Regions from separate parts of the Rhodococcus sp. NPDC003348 genome, predicted to be linked through region 1. Evidence: riboswitches for the same ligand, from Rfam matches in the RefSeq annotation. Region 1 holds a riboswitch; the other holds the start of a gene.
The links. A riboswitch is a leader RNA that binds a small molecule or an ion and turns the genes downstream of it on or off. The one in region 1 is predicted to bind thiamine pyrophosphate.
Positions count from the first base shown of each region.

Region 2: it holds a riboswitch for thiamine pyrophosphate, as region 1 does, so the genes downstream of both, thiO (glycine oxidase ThiO) here and ACWDU4_RS04815 (purine-cytosine permease family protein) in region 1, are expected to answer to the same signal.

Region 1 covers NZ_JBSFRT010000005.1:55,924-63,149, reverse strand. Annotated here, with positions in the region: gene ACWDU4_RS04825 (thiaminase II/PqqC family protein) at 1-335, opposite strand, end outside; gene ACWDU4_RS04820 (TenA family protein) at 332-937, opposite strand; gene ACWDU4_RS04815 (purine-cytosine permease family protein) at 934-2,277, opposite strand; TPP riboswitch at 2,269-2,379, opposite strand; gene ACWDU4_RS04810 (ABC transporter permease) at 2,628-3,443, shown strand; gene ACWDU4_RS04805 (ABC transporter ATP-binding protein) at 3,457-4,197, shown strand; gene ACWDU4_RS04800 (ABC transporter substrate-binding protein) at 4,262-5,266, shown strand; gene ACWDU4_RS04795 (aminoacyl-tRNA hydrolase) at 5,291-6,040, opposite strand; gene serB (phosphoserine phosphatase SerB) at 6,040-7,226, opposite strand, start outside.
Region 2 covers NZ_JBSFRT010000058.1:15,609-22,834, forward strand. Annotated here, with positions in the region: gene ACWDU4_RS25995 (tetratricopeptide repeat protein) at 1-1,115, opposite strand, end outside; gene ACWDU4_RS26000 (glutamate ABC transporter substrate-binding protein) at 1,124-2,110, opposite strand; gene ACWDU4_RS26005 (hypothetical protein) at 2,107-3,429, opposite strand; gene ACWDU4_RS26010 (NUDIX hydrolase) at 3,629-4,501, shown strand; gene thiE (thiamine phosphate synthase) at 4,602-5,312, opposite strand; TPP riboswitch at 5,339-5,450, shown strand; gene thiO (glycine oxidase ThiO) at 5,447-6,523, shown strand; gene thiS (sulfur carrier protein ThiS) at 6,531-6,746, shown strand; gene thiG (thiazole synthase) at 6,739-7,226, shown strand, end outside.

The DNA.
Region 1 (7,226 bases):
AACGAGGTGTATGCGATGCACCCGTCGCTCGGCCGGTGCCCGTGTCGATCCAGACCTCGCCGCTCGAGCTCCGCACGAAACAGGTCGAGCTCCGAAGTCAGAGCGGCGATTCCGCCCGCGATGACGTCCCGGGAACGCTCGTCGGGGGCGAGGCTGAGCACCCCGCCGAGGAACCGCCGGAACTCGACGACGAAGGCGTGGTCCTCGAGCAACCAGCGGTCGAAGGCCGCCTCCGGCAGGGTGCCGTCCGCGGTGGCGAGCACGAACGGGTGCTCCGCCGACCGCTGCCACCGCTGCGCCTCGCCCAACAGCAGGGCCTGCGCCGTCGTACTCACCGCGCGTCCCAGAACGCGAGCTCGTGCCGCATCGCCGTCATGAACGCCTCCTCCGCGACCGCCGCGTCCGGCGCCGCCTCGTCCAGCATCTCCGCACACCGGTCGGCGAGCGCCGCGAATCCCGGATCCGCGTAGGTGTCCACCCAGCGGCGGTAGCGGGGATCGGCGGGCGGGTCCTGCGCGAGGGCAAGGCCCAGCTGCGAGTACCCCCACATGCACGGCAGCAGCGCCGCCAGCCCACGCCCGTAGTCCGCGGCCGACTCGAGCAGGAACTCGGTGTACGCCGCGCACTGCGGGCTCTTGACCGCGGTGCCGAAGTCCGCACCGAACGGCTCGGACAGCTCTCGGTGCAGACTCAACTCCTCGTGCAGCGTCGAGTGCGCCAGGTCCACCAGATAGCCGAGGTGCCCGTCGGGGGCCTGCCACGCCAGGCGCGCGAACACCCGGGTGTAGTCGAGCAGGTACAGGTAGTCCTGCTCGAGCCAGCCGCGGAACAGTGCCGGATCCAGGTCGCCGCGCGCGATCCCCACGACCGTGGGGTGGGCGAGCTGCTCCGCGAGCAGCGCCCGCCCCTTCTCCTGCAGTCGGGACGAGAGAGTCACGCCCGCACCACCTTTCGCTTGTCGATCAGGCCGAGCAGCAACGCCAGCCCGGCGGCGACCACCAACGCGGCGAGCGACGCGGACCAGCCGGAGGCCGGGATCCCCAGCGACGACTGCAGATTCGTCCACCAGCGCGTCCAGCCGGCACCGAAGCCGGTGAAGTAGGTCGGCGTCACCAGCTGGTAGACGACGAACCCGGCGACCCACGGCACCAACATCACCCAGCGGGTGGGCGACTGGGCCGACACGTCCCAGTGGCCGCGCCGGAGCAGGTAGAACGACGCCAGGAAGGTTCCGGTCAGCGGCACGAACACGGCACCGATCAGGAACAGGAACGGCTCGTAGCTGTACGCGTCGACCGTCAGCGCGAGCAGTGTCGCGACCACGCCGACCCCGATCACGAGGAATCGGCGGTCCAGGTTCGGTCGCAGGTTCTGCGCACTGATCGCGGTGGAGTAGATGTTCGCGAACGCCTCGTCGACCTCGTCGACGAGCAGGATCAGCAGCGCAACCCCCGCCAGCGGCAGGACCAGCAGGCTGCCGATCACCTCGAAGCCGGGTTCGAGCCCGAACGCGACGAACGCCAGGACGCCGAGCGCGAAGAAGGCGACCGTGGCGCCGCCGTAGCCGACAGTGGCGCCGAGGAACGCCGCCCGTGGGGACCGCGAGTGCCGGGCGTAGTCGGCTGCCAACGGAACCCAGGAGATCGGCATCGCGATCACCAGGTCGACGCTGGTCCAGAACCCGGCGAAGCTGCCCTCGGTCAGCGACGGCAGATCCTTCATCAGCACGTTCACCAGCAGGTACACCGTGGACGCGAGCGCCGCCCAGACCGCATACCGGGCCAGGATCTTGACCACCCGCAGCGGGTACAGCGCCATCACCGTCGCCAGCACACCGCCGAGCAGCACGAACGGCCACCGCTGCCACCCGGTCAGCCGGGCCGCGGTCTCCGCGATCACGAACACCTCGAAGGTCGCCCAACCGACACACTGCACCAGGTTCAGCACCGTCGGCAGCGCGGAGAGCCGGGTACCGAGCAAGCCGCGCATCATCACCATCGCGGGGGCGCCGACCGAGGCGCCGGCAGCCGCACACAGCCCGAGCAACGCCGACCCGATCAGCGCACCGACGACCACCGCGAGCAGCGTGGCGAGCAGCGACTGTCCCTGCAGCACCGCGAACGTCGCAGCGACCGGCAGCAGCAGGGAGATTCCGAGATTGCCCCACAGGCCGACCTGCGCGCCGAATCCCAGGGTGCGGGTTGGTGATTCGTCCAGGGTGAAGGACGGCTCGGCCTGAGCCGACCCCGGTGACGGACGTGTCGGTACGACGGACATCGCACTGCTCCCTACGCCGGAATGACCCGGATCAGGTGTGACGGTCGGAGCAGCCGTGCTCCCTCTCAGCCCTACGACGCCAGGGCTCCCGTGCTGGATGGACGACGCTCACACTAGGCCGTCGTCACGGCGCAGTCCAAGCCGCCCCCTGCCCCACAAGAACGCCGACCCGGCTGCGCCCATCGAGCCGACCCGGCTGCCCAACCCGAGCCGACCCGCCTGCCCACCCCGAGCCGACCCGGCTGCGCGACGGTATCGCTCGCGCTGATTCCAAACCTTCCCGACGTCGGCCCGCCCGCGCACCATGACGCCCTGACCCGCCGTGTGCGGGGCCATCAGAGGGGGTTCCGTTGTCCGTGACCACTGCCGCAGAGGCGCCGGTTGCGCCGTCCGCCGGGTCGCAGGCGCACCACCGCCGCCACGGTCTGCTGCGGGCGCTTGCACCGCTCACGCTGCTGCTCGTCTGGCAGATCGGCAGCCGGACCGGACTGCTGTCCGAGCGGGTGTTGCCCGCGCCGTCGGTGATCCTCGAGGCCGGCGTCGAGGTCTTTCGTTCCGGCGCGCTGACCGACGCCCTGCTCGTGTCCGGGCAGCGGGTCCTGATCGGGTTCGCGCTCGGCGCCGTGCTTGGCGTCGGCTTCGGCGTCGTCGCCGGTATCGGCCGGATCGGCGAGTACATCGTGGATCCGCCGTTGCAGATGCTACGAACCGTACCGCTGTTCGGCCTGATCCCGCTGTTCATCATCTGGTTCGGCATCGGGGAGGAACCCAAGGTCTTCCTCATCGCGCTCGGCGTTGCATTTCCCCTGTACCTCAACACCTTTGCCGGGATCCGCCAGCTGGACCCGAAGCTCCTCGAACTCGGCCAGGTGTTGCGGCTGAGCCGGACCGAGCGGCTGCGCCGGTTGGTGATCCCCGGTGCGCTGCCGCACATCCTGGTCGGGTTGCGTCAGAGCCTCGGCGTGGCATGGCTCTCGCTGATCGTCGCCGAGCAGATCAACGCCGGCAAGGGTCTCGGGTACATCGTGAACAACGCGCGCGAGTTCCTGCGCACCGACATCGTCATCTTCGGACTGCTCGTGTACGGACTGCTCGGGCTGGTCACGGATGCACTGGTACGCGGGCTGGAGCGGCGGGCGCTGCGCTGGCAGCCCGCCGCGGCCTGAGGAGGACCACGTCATGACAGACACCATCACCGCCTCACCGGTGTCCACGGCTCCGGCCGCCCGAGTCACCGGTCTGCGGAAGAACTTCGGTGGCCGGCCCGTACTCGACGGGATCGACCTCGAGATCCGCCGCGGCGAGATCGTCGCCCTGCTCGGACGCAGCGGATCGGGCAAGTCGACTCTGCTGCGGGCCCTGGCAGGCCTGTCCGGCGACCACGAGGGGCAGGTCACCACCGACGGATACCCCACCGTCGTCTTCCAGGAACCCCGGCTGGTCCCGTGGCTCGACGTGACCACGAACGTCGAACTCGGCCTGCCCGACCCCCGCCGTGGTCCGGGACGCCGTGACCGGGCGGCCCGGGTGCTCGGCGAGGTCGGTCTCGGGCATCGCCGGGACGCGTGGCCGTTGACGCTGTCCGGCGGCGAGGCGCAGCGAGCAGCCCTGGCCCGGGCGCTGGTCGCGGAACCGACGCTGCTGCTGCTCGACGAGCCGTTCGGTGCGTTGGACGCGCTGACCCGGCTCTCGGTGCACGACCTGTTGCTCGGCCTGTTCACCGAGCACGGATTCGGCGTCCTCCTCGTGACCCACGACGTGACCGAGGCGGTGGCACTGGCCGACCGGGCCCTGATTCTGGACGGCGGCCGCATCGCCCACGAGGTGCCGATCGCCCTGCCCCGCCCGCGCAGACGCGCCACCGCCGAGACCGCCGAGTACTCCGCCCGACTGCTCGAACTGCTCGGCGTACCCACCTGAGCCCGACTCCACCGCCGCCGTTTCCCACCGCCGACCGCTCCTCACCGAAACAGGACCACACCCAATGAAACTCAGCACCTTCGGCCGTCGACGACTCGTCGGACTGGCCGCGATCACCGCCACCGCGCTGGCACTCACCGCGTGCGGCGGATCCGACGGCGACGCCACCGAAGCGGCAGCGACCGGACCGGTGGACCTGTCCACCGTCACCCTCGAGGTCGGTGACCAGAAGGCCACCTCCATCGAGGTTCTGCTGCGCGCGTCGGGACAGCTCGAGAACCTGCCCTACAAGATCGAGTTCTCCTCGTTCACCGCGGGACTGCCGCTGATCGAGGCCGCGAGCGCCGGCGGCATCGACCTCGCCCAGACCGGCAACACCCCGGTGATCTTCGGTGCCGCGTCGAAGGCGGACATCAAGATCGTCGGAGCGCTCGAGGCGACCGGTGAGGGCGACGCGATCCTGGTCGGCAAGGATTCCCCGGCGACGTCGGTGGCGGATCTGAAGGGCAAGAAGATCGCGACGTTCAAGGGCAGCTCGGCGCACGCGAACCTGCTGCTGCAGCTGCAGAAGGCGGGTCTGGACCGCACCGACGTCGAGACGGTGTTCCTCTCCCCCGCCGACGGATACACCTCGCTGACCAAGGGCGACGTGGACGCCTGGGCGACATGGGATCCGTACACCGCGATCGCCGAGAAGGAATCCGGCGCGCGGGTGATCGCGACCGCCGACCAGGCCGCCAACGGCTACAACTTCTGGGCCGCGTCCGGCGCCGCCCTCGACGATCCGGGCAAGACCGCGGCCGTCGACGACTTCCTCGGCCGCTACGCCGCGGCGACCGCGTGGTCGCAGGACAACCTCGACGAATGGTCCGCGAAGTACGCCGAACTCACCTCGATCAGCCCCGACGCGTCGCGAACCACCTGGACCCGGTCGATCAAGCAGCCGATTCCACTGACCGATGCCGTGGTGGCCTCCGAGCAGGAGATCGCCGACGCGTTCACCGCGGCCGGGGAACTGCCGGGCACGGTCGACTTCGCCGGGGCGGTCGACCGGAGGTTCGAGGGCTAGGACGCCGCTCCCCGGCCGGACGGGTCAGAGGACGGCGATGACCGTCATCGACCCGGGTGCGACCTCGGTGAATCCGGCGTCACGTACCGCCACTGCCCGTCCGGCGTCGACCTCCGCGGCCAACGCGGACCAGCGCTGCGGGTCGGCGTCGCGGACCGAGCAGCGGAAGCCGTTCGCGGCCCATTCCGCCGCCTGCCGGGCGCTCATGGCACCGGCCAGCAGCATCGCCGCGTGCCCGACCTGGGCGGCGGCCTTGCCGACGGTCATTCCGAGTTCGGCGTTCAACCACAGCACCGGCACGCCTGCGACGGGGTCGCCCGGGTCGTCGTGGTCGAGATCGGTGCCCCCGATCTGCAGTTTGCGGATCCGCGTGTCGAGGGCGCCGACCGGTCCTGGCACGAAGGCCCGGGCCTGCGCACCGTCGACCTCCACGGTCACCCCGTCGACATCCTGCGCGGCCAACCACTGCGCACCGCGCGCGCGACGGGCCACCTTCCGGATCCGGGCGTCGGTCCAGGCGAGGTAGTCGCGCCGCCACGGCCCCGCCTCACCGTCCGGTCCGACCCCGACGCGCTCGTCGAGGCACAGCGCTGCGGTCGCGGCGGCCGCCGCCTCCAGCAGCGCACTCCGAGCGGGCGGGTCGACCTTCGGGATGTGCAGCACCAGCGGCATCGCCAGCACCTGCGCCGGATCGTCCGGGTCGGGCCGGTGCCCGTAACCCGCCGCGAGGACCGCGTGCCGGGCCGCGAAATGGGCGTCGAGTTCGGGCACCATCAGAGCGGCACTCGGCGCACCAGCCCGTCGACGGCGTCGGCTGCCTCGACCTCGTCGCGGGTCACACCGAGCACGAACAGCACCGCGTCGAGGAACGGGTGCGAGAGCGCGGTGTCGGCGACCTCGCGCAGCGCGGGCTTGGCGTTGAACGCGACACCGAGACCGGCGGCATTGAGCATGTCGATGTCGTTGGCGCCGTCTCCGACTGCCACGGTCTGTTCCAGCGGCACACCGACCTGGGCGGCGAACTTGCGCAGCGCGACGGCCTTCGCGGCCCGGTCGACCACGTCGCCGACAACCCGTCCGGTGAGCTTGCCGTCGACGATCTCGAGGGTGTTGGCCTCGACGAAGTCCAGTTCGAGCTCGTGCGCGAGACCTTCGATCACCTGACGGAATCCACCGGACACGACGCCGCAGTGGAATCCGAGGCGGCGCAGCGTCCGGATCGTGGTGCGGGCGCCGGGGGTCAGCTCCAGCGCCCGGCCGACCTCGTCGATCACCGACGCGTCGAGACCCGCGAGGGTCGCCACCCGCTGGTGCAGGGATTCGGTGAAGTCGATCTCGCCGCGCATCGCGGACTCGGTGACCTCGCGGACCTTGTCCTCGACGCCGGCGTGGGCGGCGAGCATCTCGATGACCTCGCCCTGCACGAGGGTGGAGTCGACGTCGAACACGATGAGCCGCTTGGCCCGGCGCGCGAGCCCGGCCCGTTCCACGGCGATGTCGACGGACTCGACCATCGCCAGCTCGGAGAGCCCGGTGCGCAGCCGTCCGTCCGTCTCGCCGCTGGTGTCGGCCGCGGTGACCATCAGTTCGAGGCCGGTCACCGGGTAGTCGGCGACGCCACGAATGGAGTCGATGTTGGCGCCCTGCTTGGCCAGTTCCCGCGCGATGTGACTGAAGGAGCGGGCGGTGACCGGGCTGCCGAGCACCACGACGGCATGCGTCGACGGCGCGACACGATCCCCGGCGTCGGCGCCGATCTCGACGTCCACGGCCATTCCGACCGTGGCCATGGCGTCCTCGAGCGCCTCCTGCAGCGCCTCCGGGTCCGCCGGGCACTCGACGAGCACACCGAGCGTCAACCGTCCACGGATGACCACCTGCTCGACGTCGAGCAGGCTGACCTGGTGGCGCGACAGCGCGGCCAGCAGCACCGAGGTGACACCGGGCCGGTCCTTACCCG
Region 2 (7,226 bases), on a different contig from region 1:
GGGTCGGTGGCGCGCAACAGGAACCGGTACAGCGACTCGTGCTCGGCGAGCAGTGGTGCGTCCGCCGGGGCCGGGATACCCGCCCGGTAGTGCCCGTTCTCCGAGGGCATGTTCAGGCACATCACGGCCAGCGTGCGTCCGACGGTGTAGATGTCGGTCGCGACGGTGGGGCCGGTGCGGAGGATCTCCGGGGCCTGGTAACCGGGGGTGCCGTACAGGTAGCCGAAGTCCTCGAGGCCTGCCACCGCACCGAGGTCGATCAGCTTGACCTGATCGTCGGTGATCATGATGTTCTCCGGCTTGAGGTCGTTGTACGCCAAGCCGATCGAGTGCAGGTAGTCCAACGCGGGCAGCACCTCGAGCAGGTACGCGATGGCCTGGTCGACGGGGAGTCGTTCGGGGCGCGGCCGGGCGCGGAGCGCGTCGCGCAGGGAGTGTCCGCCGACGTACTCCATCACGATGAAGCCGACGCTGCTGCCGTCCGGTTCCGGGTGCTCGACGAAGTTGTAGATCTTCACGATTCTCGAACTCTCGACCTCGGCGAGGAACTGCCGTTCGGCCAGCGCAACCGCCTGCGCCTCGGAATCCCCGGAATGCAGCAGGCCCTTGAGCACCACCCATCGGTCGCTGACGTTGCGGTCGACGGCCAGGTAGATCCAGCCCAGCCCGCCGTGCGCGATGCAGCCCTGCACCTCGTACTGGCCGGCCACCATGTCCCCGGCCGCCAGCCGTGGCGAGAAGTCGAACCCGGCGTGGCAGGCCGGGCAGGTGCCCGTGGTGTCGTCGAGTCCTCCGCGTCCCACCGGCTTGCCGCACTTCCAGCAGAACCTCTTGTTCACGGCGACAACGGGTTCCGTCATCACCGCGGTGGAAGGATCGGGCATCGCAACGGACGGGACCTCGACCAGTCCGCCGCCGATCCGACGACGCGCGCTCGTGCGGGTCCGCCCGGACCGGCTGCGCCTGCTGCTGCGCGCCGAGCCCGACCGGCCCGACGTGTCCTCCTCACCGGGGGTGGCGGCGGGGGCCGGCGCGGGCGTCGCCTGCGTGGGCCGTGCTCCCTGGGTGGGCCGTGCGGCCCGAGTGGGGGGCACCTCGTCGGGGGTCTCGCTCATCGCCTCGTTCAGTCCTCGTAGTGCGGCGTCGGAGGTGCGGGAGCGGGACCGATCGTGCCCAGCCAGCGGTTGTGGATGCGCTGCCACGTCCCGTCACCGCGGATCCGCTCCAGGGTCCCGTTGACCTGCCGCACCAGATCGGTGTCCGACTTGTTGACACCGATCCCGTACGGCTCGGAACTCAGTGCGGGGCCGACGAGTTCGAGGTTGGGGTCCTGGGAGGCCAGGCCCGCGAGGATCGAATCGTCGGACGTCACCGCGTCGACCTGACGCTGCTGCAACACCACCAGGCAGTCGCCCCAGTTCGGCACCGACAACACCGTCGCCTCCGGCTGCACCTGCTGAATGCGCTGCAGGTTCGTCGTGCCCGCGACCGCGCACACCCGGCGGCCGGAGAGGTCTGCCGCATCCCGGATGCCGGACCCCTTCATCGCGAGGACCCGTTGCCCGGCTTCGTAGTACACGGTCGAGAACCCCACCTTCGCCCGCCGTTCACATGTGATGGTCATCGTCTTCACGACCACATCGACGGTCCGGTCGTCGAGCGCCGCAACACGATCCGCCGACGAGAGGATGCGGAACTCGATCCGGTCCGGGTCGCCGAACAGGTCACGGGCGACTTCGTGGGCGATGTCCACGTCGAAGCCCTCGATGGTGCCCGTCGCGGGATTGCGGAAGCTGAACAGGTTGCTGCTGGTGTCCAGGCCGACGAGCAGCCTGCCGCGCGCCCGGATCCGGTCGAGAGCGGGTGTCGGCGCGGTGGAGCCCGCCGGTGCCGGGCGCAGGCTCGCGGTCGGGTCGCCGCAGTCCGGGGTGGGAGCGGTCGAGGTGGGCGACGCGGCGATCGCCGCACCCGACGGCAGCGGCGGCTCGAGGTACGTCGACGACGGCTCGGACGAGTCGGGTTCGGCGGTGGTGGCGCACCCACAGACCACCGCGGCGACGGCGACCAGCACCGCCCCCCACCGGCGGGTGGCAGTCCGGCGGCGCGTCACTGGTACTCCCGCAGCCGGGGCCACAGGCCGATCGCCACACCGGCGACCGCCACCGCGGCCAACCCGAGGATGCCCGGCGCCAGGCCGGTCAGCATCGACAGCGCCCGGTCGACACCCCGTCGCAGTTCCGTCCGTGTCTCCCCGATCGCATCGGTCAGCTGGGTGTCGGCGGCGGCGTACTGCGCGGCGGAGCCGTCACCACCCGGTGCGACGGCGACGGTGACGGCCGCCTGCCAGTCGCCGCGGGCGAGCAGCGCCATCAACCGGGTGTGCGCGCTCGCCCATGCCGAGCGGGCTCGGCCCGCGGCCGCGACCTCGTCGGACCCGACCTGCGGACCGACGCGTGCGACGCCGTCGAGCGTCGACCCGAGCTCGTCGAGGTGTCTTTCGAAGTCGCTGTTGTAGCGTCCGGTGAAGTCGCGGCGCACCAGTCCCAGCGTCTCGTCGGCGCGGGCCTGCTGCGCCAGGATCCGCGCGGTGGTCAGCTCGGTCAGCGGCCGCGCGCCGTGGTCGAGCGCGCGGGCGGTGGACGTCGCGGAGACGACCCCGGCGATCACCAGCCACCCCAGTGACGCGGTGACCGCCAGCGACGCCACGATCAGCCCCGCGTTCAGGCGTCGGCGGGTCCGGCGGGCGAGGAGCACGTGTGCCAGCAGCAGCGCGGCCAGGGTTGCCATCAGCAACGCGATCGACAGCCACGGCGGGGTCGCGAACTCGGCCTGGGTCTGCACGACCCGCGCGGCCTGTGCGGCATGCAACTGCTGTGCCAACGGCAGCAGCGTCGACTGCATCATCGTCGACGCCTCGCTCAGGTACGCCGATCCCACCGGATGACCGTCTCTGTTGTTGGTGCGGGCCGTCTCGATCAGACCCGTGTAGACGGGCACCCCCACCGACAGTTTCGCCAGCAGGTCGTGCGAGGCGGTGTCGGAGGTGTCGATCCCCGCGGCGGCGTCGACCAGGTCGGCGCCCGCGTCGGTGATCGCCTGCGTGTAGCGGTCGCGGACGGCGATCGGCTCGACGCCGCCGGACAGGAAGGCCGTCGTCGCCGCGGCATCGGCGATGGACAGCGAGCTGTAGATGTCCTGGGCCGCGAAGGCGAGTGGTTCGACCTCCGACTGCAGGGCGTCGAGGGTGCGCTGCCGGTCCGTGACCTGTGCCGCGGCCACGGTTCCGGAGACCATCGCCGCGATGACCAGTCCGATGCCGAGCATCGTGATCCGGGAAGGGCTGGTGCGCAGCCGCGATCGCAGCCGCGCGGACGGGCCGACCGGATCGCCGTCCGGCCCGGCGCCACGCGGCTGCGTGGAGGGGGCCACCCGTACAACCACCGCGCATCCCTTCGCACCTGGCTCGATCGCCGGACAGAGGGCAGCATATAAGCAGTAACCGTGCTTCGGCTCGATCGACTGGCTAAGTTCGAGGCGCGCGGTTCCGAAGGCGCATGATGCGTCTCGTACCCGGCCCGTCGGCCTGGTACGAGGTGATCCGAGTACACGGGGTAGGTGAGCGAAGTCGATGCGCGGTGACGGGGACGGCTGGGCGAAGAGCGGAGACGGCAGCCGCTACTGGGGACGGTACGGCGCTGCCGGTCTGCTGCTGCGTGCCCCGATGCCCGGCGGCGGGTCGGCCGTGCTGCTCCAACACCGGGCCGCGTGGAGCCATCAGGGCGGAACATGGGCCCTGCCCGGCGGAGCCAGGGACTCGCACGAGACCACCACCCACGCCGCGGTTCGGGAAGCCGAGGAGGAGGCCGGGATCGACTCCGCCCACCTCCGGGTGCGGGCGGAACGAGTCACCGCCCGCGCCGCCGGCGGGGACTGGACGTACACGACGGTGATCGCGGACGCCGAGTTCACACTGGACACCGTGCCGAACGGGGAGAGCACCGAACTGCGCTGGGTGCCCGAGGATCAGGTGACGGACCTGCCGCTGCACCCGGGCTTCGAGGCGAGCTGGCCGGGATTGCGGGCCGCCCCGGTGCGATTGCTCCTCGACACCGCCAACGTCGTCGGGTCGCGTCCCGACGGCTGGTGGCGGGACCGCGCAGGCGCGACCGGGCGGCTACTCGCCGGCATCGCGGCAACCCTGCCGCGGACGATCGAGCTCCCGGACGGCGGGTTCGGTTGGCTGCCGCGGGTCGAGGCGGTGCTCGAAGGTCAGGCCGCGGCCGTCGCCGAGGCGGACGTGCGGGTTCCGGTGCACGTCGCGTCGGGCAGCGGCGACGACACCCTCGCACTCCTCGCGACCGGCCCGGGCGGGGCGACCACCCTGACCGGCGTCGCGGGTGAACTGACCGCCGTCGTCACCGCCGACCGCGGCCTGCGTGACAGGCTGCCGGAGACGGTGCTGCGCTTCTCGCCCTCCACCGTGCTGTCCTGGTTGGACTGACCGCTTCGCCCACCCTCGCCGAGGTTCCCTAATGTCACATTGGGTATCGCCAAGTGAGCCAATGTGACATTAGGGAACAGCTGGCGAGGGGGGAACGGGGTCAGCGGGCGGCGGCGGCGTTGCGGTCGAGGGCGTCGGCGAGGGAGCGGGCCGCGGCCTGCGGATCGCGGGCCTCGGTGATCGCCCGCACCACGGCGACCCGGGTGGCGCCCGCGTTCAGGACTTCGGGCAGGCGCTCCTCGTCGATGCCGCCGATCGCGAACCACGGCATCGTCGGATCCGACTCGGCGACCTGGCGGACCAGCTCGAGACCGGAGGCGCTGCGGCCGGGCTTGGTCGGGGTCGCCCACACCGGACCGGTGGCGAAGTAGTCGACACCTTCCTCGATCGCGGCGAGCTGCGCCTGCGCGCGACTGCCGGTCGAGCGGCCGATCACCACGTCCGGCCCCACGATCTCGCGCGCATAGTGCACCGGCAGGTCGCCCTGCCCGAGGTGCAGCACGTCGGCCCCGGACGCCAACGCGAGGTCGGCGCGGTCGTTGACGGCGAGCAGTGCACCGTGTCGTCGGCACGCGGCCGCCAGTTCGGCGAGCGCCGCCAGCTCCTCGCGGGCCTCGATCCGGCCGAACTCGCGTTCGCCTGCCGAGCCCTTGTCACGGAGCTGGATGATGTCGACACCGCCGGACAGGACGGCGTCGGCGAACTTCGCCAGGTCGCCGCGCTCCCGTCGGGCGTCGGTGCACAGGTACAGGCGCGCGGTGGCGAGGCGTTCGCGCGGTGTCGGGTGATGACCGGCTTGCGAGGTGGGCACGGGGCCAACGGTAGTCTCTGGGTGAACGAAAGTGACACGGGAGTCCCGGCGAACGCGGGGCTGAGAGGGGGCTCGCGAGCCCCGACCGTCAGACCTGACCCGGATCATGCCGGCGCAGGGAGTGAGGTGGAGTGGTGAACGGAACCGTCGCGGTGGTCGGTGGCGGCGTGATCGGACTGTCGATCGCGTGGCGCGCGGCCCGGTCCGGGTGGGCGGTGACCCTGCACGACCCGGCCGTCGGGTCGGGGGCCTCGTGGGTGGCGGGCGGCATGCTCGCCCCGCTGTCCGAGGGCTGGCCCGGCGAGGACGAGGTGCTCGCCGCCGGGGCCGCGTCCCTGGACCGGTGGCCGGGGTTCGGGGCCGAACTCGAACGGGCGACGGGCGAGACGCTGTTCACCTCGCAGAGTTCGATGACCGTCGCGCTGGACGCCGCCGACGCGACGGACCTGCGCACCGTCGCCGAGTGGCTCGACGGGCGCGGCTACCGGCTGGACCTGTTGACCCGCGCGCAGATCCGGGAAGCGGAACCGTCCCTCGCCCCGACGATCAGGCTGGCGCTGCTCGCCGCCGCGGAGTTCGCCGTCGACAACCGCGCGCTGGTGCGGGCGCTGCGGTCCGCGTGTGCGGCCGCCGGGGTGACGTTCGTGGCCGAGGCCGTCGCGGACGTGGACGCGCTGCCCGCCGATCAGGTGGTACTCGCCGCAGGCACGGCCGCGGCGCGGCTGTGGCCGGGGCTGCCGGTGCGACCGGTCAAGGGGGAGGTGTTGCGGCTGCGGTATCGGCCCGGCGTGGCGCCCGCGCCGAGCCGGACGATCCGCGCCAGCGTCCACGGCAGGCCGGTGTACCTGGTACCCCGCGGCGACGGACTGGTCGTCGGCGCCACCCAGCACGAGTCCGGTGACGACACCGCCGTGACCGTGGCCGGGGTCCGGGACCTGATCGCCGACGCGCAGGCCCTGATGCCCAGCATCGGCGAGTACGAACTGCACGAGACTGCCGCGGGTCTGCGCCCGATGAGTCCCGACAACCTGCCGATCCTGGGCCGGGTCACCGACCGGGTGGTGCTCGCCGCCGGGCACGGCCGCAACGGCATCCTGCTGACCCCGCTGTCCGCGGACGCGGTGGTCGCCGAACTGAACGGCACGCCGCTGCCGGAGGCGACGTCCTGTCGCCCGGAACGCTTCGGCACACTGGTTTCGACGCACGAATGAGGAATCGATGACAGACATGGTGAACATCGGGATCACCGTCAACGGCGAGGACCACCAGCTGTCCGAACCGACGACGGTGGCGCAGCTTCTCGCCCGTCTCGGCCTGCCCGAGAAGGGCATCGCGGTCGCGGTGGACGGTGCCGTCGTCCCGCGCGCCACGTGGGACCGCGTGGTCGAAAAGGGTTGGGAGATCGAGATCCTCACGGCGGTGCAGGGTGGGTGACCAGCTGACGATCGCCGGTCGCACCTTCGGGTCCCGGCTGATCATGGGGACCGGCGGTGCCGCGAACCTGACGGTGCTCGAGGAGGCGCTCGTCGCGTCCGGTACCGAACTGACCACCGTCGCCATGCGCCGGGTCGATGCCGCCGGTGGCACCGGCGTGCTCGACCTGTTGCGTCGGTTGGACATCGCGCCGCTGCCGAACACCGCCGGTTGTCGTGGTGCGGCGGAGGCGGTGCTGACCGCGCAGCTGGCCCGGGAGGCTCTGGAAACCGACTGGGTCAAGCTCGAGGTGATCGCCGACGACCGTACCCTGCTGCCCGATGCCATCGAACTGGTCAGTGCCGCAGAGCAACTCGTAGACGACGGCTTCACGGTGCTGCCGTACACGACCGACGACCCGGTGCTGGCGAAGCGGCTCGAGGACGTCGGTTGTGCGGCGGTGATGCCGCTGGGCGCACCGATCGGCACCGGGCTGGGCAT